DNA from 3 places in the Bradyrhizobium sp. B124 genome. Region 3 is predicted to be linked to each of the others. Evidence: predicted binding sites of a transcription regulator. Region 3 holds the regulator's gene; each other region holds the start of a gene.
What was found. Region 3 encodes PhoB, which activates phosphate uptake and scavenging genes when phosphate is short. Its sites were predicted from a motif close to TGTCATNNANCTGTCAT; they were not measured.

Region 1: ppk2 (polyphosphate kinase 2) is a predicted target of PhoB. The motif match lies at 1,509-1,525, and genes of this name have one in related genera.
Region 2: AAFG13_RS14900 (glycerophosphodiester phosphodiesterase family protein) is a predicted target of PhoB. The motif match lies at 1,126-1,142, and genes of this name have one in related genera.

The regions. Positions count from the first base shown of each region.
Region 1 is NZ_CP152413.1:8,492,779-8,495,045, forward strand. Features, by position in the region: gene AAFG13_RS39740 (transporter substrate-binding domain-containing protein) at 1-186, opposite strand, end outside; gene ppk2 (polyphosphate kinase 2) at 507-1,454, opposite strand; gene AAFG13_RS39750 (fumarylacetoacetate hydrolase family protein) at 1,602-2,267, shown strand, end outside.
Region 2 is NZ_CP152413.1:3,079,142-3,081,408, forward strand. Features, by position in the region: gene AAFG13_RS14890 (ABC transporter permease) at 1-74, shown strand, start outside; gene AAFG13_RS14895 (efflux RND transporter periplasmic adaptor subunit) at 61-1,032, shown strand; gene AAFG13_RS14900 (glycerophosphodiester phosphodiesterase family protein) at 1,235-2,267, shown strand, end outside.
Region 3 is NZ_CP152413.1:4,761,079-4,763,345, forward strand. Features, by position in the region: gene AAFG13_RS22775 (GcrA family cell cycle regulator) at 1-360, shown strand, start outside; gene phoB (phosphate regulon transcriptional regulator PhoB) at 678-1,388, opposite strand; gene phoU (phosphate signaling complex protein PhoU) at 1,519-2,235, opposite strand.

The DNA.
Region 1 (2,267 bases), 3.7 Mb from region 3:
CGGCAGCACCGCGATCCGCAACACCTTGTTGGCCCTGATGCGATCCAGGGTGTTGTCGGCTTGGGTCTGCGCCGAGGCCGGGGTTGCCATGGCGGCCGCCAGCGCCGCGCCGCTGCCGATCCCGAGCGCATAGCGCAGCGCGTCGCGGCGATCTTCGGAAATTGTGATGTCGTCGGATTGAGTCAAGCGGGCCTCCCTGCACCAGATCGGAGGAAGCCTAGCGTCGGTATCCGGTGCCAGCAAGTGCGCGCGCCTGCGCCATTGGTAGGCGAGGGGTGGCTATTTCTTCACCTCGCCCCGCGTGCGGGGAGAGGCGAAGGCCGCCTTTTGCGGCCGTCTCTCAAGAACGCCGAAGCGGAGCTTCGGCTATGTCGCATCGCAGATGCAATCCGGGTGAGGGGGAGTCTCCGCGGGCTCGTCTGTCGTCGTACTTGCGGAGGCAGCCCCTCACCCCAACCCTCTCCCCGTAAGAACGAGGCGAGGGAGCGCAGTCTCGCCCGGTCCGATCAATACGTTCCCGGCACGTACATCTCCGGCGGGATCGGGCCGCGGTGGTAGTCGGGGTTGCGGACCCGCGGCGGCAGCACCACCGGTTGGTGCGTGACCTGCTGATACGGGATCTGGGTCAACAGGTGCGAGATGCAGTTCAGCCGGGCGCGCTTCTTGTCGACGGCATCGACGATCCACCACGGCGAGTCCTGCAGGTGCGTGCGCTCCAGCATCGTTTCCTTGGCCTTGGTGTAGAGCTCCCAGCGGGTCCGCGCCTCGACATCCATCGGGCTCAGCTTCCACTGCTTCAGCGGATCGTGAATCCGCATCGAGAAGCGGAACGCCTGTTCCTCGTCGGTGATCGAGAACCAGTATTTCAGCAGGATGATGCCGGAGCGGATCAGCATGCGCTCGAATTCCGGCACCGACCTGAAGAACTCCTCATACTGGTCGTCGTTGCAGAACCCCATCACCTTCTCGACGCCGGCGCGGTTGTACCAGCTGCGGTCGAACAGCACGATCTCGCCGCCGGCCGGCAGATGCGAGACGTAGCGCTGGAAATACCATTGCGTGCGTTCGCGCTCGTTCGGCGCCGGCAGCGCCGCGACACGGCAGATGCGCGGGTTGAGCCGCTGGGTGATGCGCTTGATGACACCGCCCTTGCCGGCGGAATCGCGGCCCTCGAACAGCACGACGACCTTCTTCTTCTCGTGCTGCACCCAGTCCTGCAACTTGACCAGCTCGCCCTGCAACCGCAGCAATTCGCGGAAGTAGACCTTGCGATCGATCGACGGGCTTCCGGCGGCCCCGTCGTGGTCGAACTCGTCGAGCCTCACGTCGTCGAGCTCCAGCTCGAGTTCCTCGTCGAGGCTGTCGGCCATCTCCTGGTGGATGCGGGCGCGCAAGGCTTCGTCGCGCAAGGCTTCATCTCGGGTGGCTTCGTCGGTGAGGTCGGAGGCGGTCATGAAGGTCCGTCTTTCAGTATGTTAGATGGATCGACGGAAGCATTGACGGGCGATGTTACCCCTCTATGACATTGGCATGACCTCTGTTTCACGCAGCGGGCGGGACTGTGCTAACAAGCGATGACAAGATCAAAAAAGGAGACGCCGATGATTTTGCTCACGCCAAAAGACGTCCTGCCCGAGGACGGCACCGCCGGCACGCTGGTCGGACGGGTCTGGCTGCCGCAGGCGGGCGGACCCGCCGTGGTCGCGGTGCGGGGTGACGGCGTGTTCGACGTCACCGCGCGCTTCCCCACCGTGAGCGCGCTGTGCGAGGAAGCCGATCCTGCGGCCGCGTTGCATGCCACGCGCGGCGAGCGCATCGGCGATTTTGACGCCATCCTCGCCAACACGCCGCCCGATGGTCGCGACGCGACAAGACCGCATCTGCTCGCGCCGGTCGACCTGCAGGTGCTGAAGGCCGCCGGCGTCACCTTCGCGATCTCGATGCTGGAGCGCGTGATCGAGGAGCGGGCGCGCGGCAACCCGTCGTCGGCGGAGGCTATCCGCAAGGAGGTGGTGCGCCTGGTCGGCGACGATCTCTCCAAGCTGAAGCCGGGCTCCGAGCAGGCGATGCGGTTGAAGCAGGTGCTGATCGACCAGAACGCCTGGAGCCAGTATCTCGAGGTCGGCATCGGTCCCGACGCCGAAGTGTTCACCAAGGCGCCGACGCTGTCCTCGGTCGGGTCAGGCATGGATGCCGGCCTGCATCCGAAATCGACCTGGAACAATCCGGAGCCGGAGGTCGTGCTTGTCGTCTCCGGCGCCGGCAAG
Region 2 (2,267 bases), 1.7 Mb from region 3:
CACTGGGCTATTTCGTGCTCGCCGTGATCTCCGCGCTGGTGTTCAAGAGAGGACAGCAAGATGCCCAACGCTAGGCGCATCGCCATTGTCGCGATCCCGCTTGGGCTCGTCGCGGGCGCGCTGATCTACGCCGAGAGCCGCGCAACGCCGGCCCCTGCAATCGTCGGCGTGGTCCGCTCGACCGAGGTCAGGATCGAGCCGGAAGTGAACGGCCAGCTGGTGTCGATCGCAGTCGAGAAAGGCGCCAAGGTGCACGCGGGCGACGTCCTCGCCAAACTCTCCGCGGTCGAGTTGAGCGCGCAGGCCGACCAGGCGCGGGCCGCGCATGCCGCCGCGGTGGCGAACCGCAACAACGTCTATGCCGGCGTACGCCGCGAGCAGATCGACTCGCTGAAAGCCGCGATCTCCAAGGCCAATTCACGGCTCGACTATGTGGAGACCCAGCTCAAGCGGATCACCACGCTGGCGAGCCAGAGCTTTGAAACCCAGCAGGCGCTCGACCAGGCCGAGAACGACGTTGCCGCCGCGCGCGCCGGCGTGGCGGCGGCCCAGGCGAATTACGATGCCGCCATGGCGGGGCCGACCAAAGAGGAGCGCGCCATCGCCGACGCACAGGTGCAGGCGGCCGCGGCTGCCGTCGCGGTGCTCGAGCGCCGTCTCGACAAGATGGTGCTGCGCGCGCCGGTCGACGGCGTGGTCAGCGTGATCGCGGCGGAAGTGGGCGAGAACGTTCGTGCGGGTCAGCCGATCCTGATGATCGCGGCGGCCGGCAAGCAATGGCTGTCGTTCAACGTGCGCGAGGACCATCTCGACGGTCTTGCGATGGGCAAGACCGTGAGCGTGATACCGAACGGTTCCGGCGCCGCCGCCAAGGCTGCCATCACCGAGTTGCGGCCGCTCGGGGTGTTTGCCACCTGGCAGGCCGAGCGTGTGATCGGCGATCACGACCGCAACACGCTGCGCCTGCGTCTCGACCCCGCAGGCGCCGCGGAAGGTCTCGAACCCGGCATGAGCGTCCGGATCGAGCGTTGACAACGCGCCGCGCCCGGTCGCGAGCCGCAATGAGGTGCGTGCTGTCGCCCTCCGGCCCGACGCGGAAGCTTGTGTCTGCCGGCCTCGCCGAATAGTCATCGGACTGTCAGAAGATTGCGACAAGAAGACAACAGCGTCGGTCCTGTTGGGCTCGGCCCTCATGGCATCGCCCCGATGCCGCGCAAAAGATGGAGACTTGGCCGTGAGGCAGATTCGTTCGCGACGGAAGATGCATGTTGGCGCGATGCTGCTCGGCGCGGCGGCTTTGGCGGTCCTGCTGCCGTCGATGGCGTCAGCGCAAACCCGCCCGGCGCCGGCCGGCGCCAAGCCGTTCCTGACCGTCGACGGCAAGCAGCCGCTCGTGATCGGGCATCGCGGCGTGCCGGGCCTGGTGCCCGAGGAGACCGAGGCCTCGTACGAGCTGGCCGCCGACCTCGGCACCGACGCGCTCGAAGAGGACCTGCATCTGACCAAGGATTGCGTGCTGGTGGCGCGCCACAATCCGTGGCTCGGCGACAACACCAACGTTGCCGAAGCGGCGAAGACCAATGCGGAAGTCGCGAAGCGCAAGCGCACCGCGCCGGGCGTTCCCGTCAAGGTGAAATGGGCGCAAACGCCGACCAGCGGGCCGGCCGAATATCCCACCGACCTCATCGATCCGGCCGATCCCAAATCGGTGCTGAAGGCGCTCATCGTCGATGGCGACGACCACACCAATGATTGGTCGATCACCGATTTCACCATGGACGAGCTGAAGACCTGGATCGCCGGCACCACCTATGATGCCGCCAACGAACGGCCAAAACTGTTCAACGGCAAGTTTCCGATCATCAGTTTCCAGGACATCATCGACATCGCCAAAGCCAAGAGCAAGACGACGGGACGTTCGATCGCGGTCTATCCGGAAACCAAGAATCCGACCTGGAACAATGCCCAGGCGATCGCCAATGGCTGCGGCGCGCCCGGCAGCCACCCGCTCGAGGATGCCCTGATCAAGATCATCAGGGATAACGGCCTCAACACGAAGGACGCGCCGATCATCGTTCAGAGCTTTGAGCCCGGCAGCCTGAAATATATGCACAGCCACGGACTCGAAACGCGGCAGGTCCAGCTGATCGACGGCAACGGCGTCGACTTCAAGACCGGCAAGGTGCTGCTCAACAACATCGCCAATTCCCGTCCGTACGACTGGACGGTCGCGGGTGACGGCCGCACCTTCGATGCGATGCTGACGC
Region 3 (2,267 bases):
GCCAAGGCCCCCTCCACGGCCGCGCCGCGGCAGCGCAAGGCCCGCCCCGCCCAGCACATGATGCGGGTGGCGCGCCCGGTCTCGCGCGGCAACACTGCGCTTGCGCACGCCTTCGAGGTCGAGATGGAGCCCGATCCGATCTCCTTCGACAACGTGGTGCCGATGAGCCAGCGGCTGTCGCTGCTCGAGCTCAACGAGGCCACCTGCCATTGGCCGGTCGGCGATCCCTCGAGCCCGGAATTCTTCTTCTGCGGCGGCAAGGCGCTCGCCGGTCTGCCCTATTGCGCGCATCACTCGCGCGTCGCCTATCAGCCCGCCGCCGATCGCCGCCGGCCGTCGGCGAAGCCACAGATCAAGTAAGCACTCGGGAAACTGCCTGGACTGTAAAAACAAATCCCCGCGAAAGCGGGGATTTTTTTGTGGCTCGTAGCCCGGATGGAGCGAAGCGTAATCCGGCGCGGTGTTTGAAGCGGAGAATGAAGTTCTGGATTTCGCTTCGCTCCATCCGGGCTACGTCACATCACCGGCGTCGTCCCGGCGTTCGCCGGGACCCATAACCACGAATGGGCGTTGTTAGAAAGTCGTCTGGCCGCTTGCCGATTGCGCCGGCCGCGGCGTATGGGTCCCGGCGTTCGCCGGGACGACGCCGTGTTGTGGTTTACGATTGTCGGCCAGCCTTACGGCTGCGGTTCGGCCTTCGCGAAGCGGTCGTCGAGCGCGTAGCCGGCGCCGCGCACGGTGCGGATCGGATCCTGCTCGCGGCCCGGATTGAGCAGCTTGCGCAGGCGGCCGATATGCACGTCGACGGTACGCTCATCGATATAGATGTCGCGGCCCCAGACGCTGTCGAGCAGCTGCTCGCGGCTGAACACGCGGCCGGGATGCTCGAGGAAGAATTCGAGCAGCCGATACTCGGTCGGACCGAGATCGATCGGACGTCCCGAGCGCGCCACGCGGCGCTTTTCGCGGTCGAGCTCGATGTCGCCATAGGTCAGCACGGTCGCAAGCCGCTCCGGGCTCGCACGGCGCAGCAGGCCCTTCACCCGTGCCAGCAGTTCCGGCACCGAGAACGGCTTGACGATGTAGTCGTCGGCGCCGGTGGCAAGCCCGCGCACGCGCTCGCTCTCCTCGCCGCGCGCGGTCAGCATGATGATCGGAAGCTGCTTGGTCTCGGGCCGCGCCCGCAGGCGGCGGCACAGCTCGATGCCGGACAGGCCCGGCAGCATCCAGTCCAGTACCACGAGGTCGGGAACGCGCTCCTTCAGGCGGGTGTCGGCATCGTCGCCGCGCCCCACCGTCTCGACATCGTAGCCTTCCGCATCGAGGTTGTAGCGCAACAGTGTCGTCAGCGCTTCCTCGTCTTCGACTACCAGAATGCGTGCGCTCATCGGCTTAAGTTCTCTCTCTGTGATGATCCGTTGCCCAGACGCAAACCGAAACGCTTACTTTCCTGAGCATAATCCCCGCGGAAACGACTTGTCGTGAAGACAATCCGGCTCCGCGCCTGCGGATCATGTCCTAGGTACCGGGCACCGTGGTGGCAAAGTTGGTCATGTCGCCCTTCGGGCGCTTGTCGGTGATCTGCTGGCCCTCGATCATGTAGAACACGGTTTCGGCGATATTGGTGGCGTGATCGCCGATCCGCTCGATGTTCTTGGCGCAGAACATCAGATGGATGCAGAACGAGATGTTGCGCGGATCCTCCATCATGTAGGTCAGCAGCTCGCGGAACAGCGAGGTGCAGATCGCATCGACCTCCTCGTCGCCCTTCCAGACGTTCATCGCCGCCGGCAGATCGTGCGCGGCATAGGCGTCGAGCACCGACTTGACCTGCGACAGCACGAGGTCGGTCATGTGCTCCAGGCCACGGATCAGCTTCAGCGGCTGGAAATCGCTCTCCAGCGCCGCGACGCGCTTGCCCATGTTCTTGGCGAGGTCGCCGATCCGCTCGAGATCGGTGGCGACGCGCATCGCGCTGACGATTTCGCGCAGGTCGATCGCCATCGGCTGGCGGCGGGCGATCGTCAGCACCGCGCGCTCTTCGATGACGCGCTGCAGATTGTCGATCTCGATGTCGGCGGCGACGACGCGCTTGCCGAGCGCGACGTCGCGACGGATCAGCGCGTCGACCGACTCGGTGATCATCCGCTCGACGAGGCCGCCCATCTCGGCGACCAGGCGGGTCAACTCCTGCAGGTCGCTGTCGAATGCCTTGGCGGTATGTTCAGAAGCCATCGCTTGTCTCCCTCATGATCCCGGGGATCACG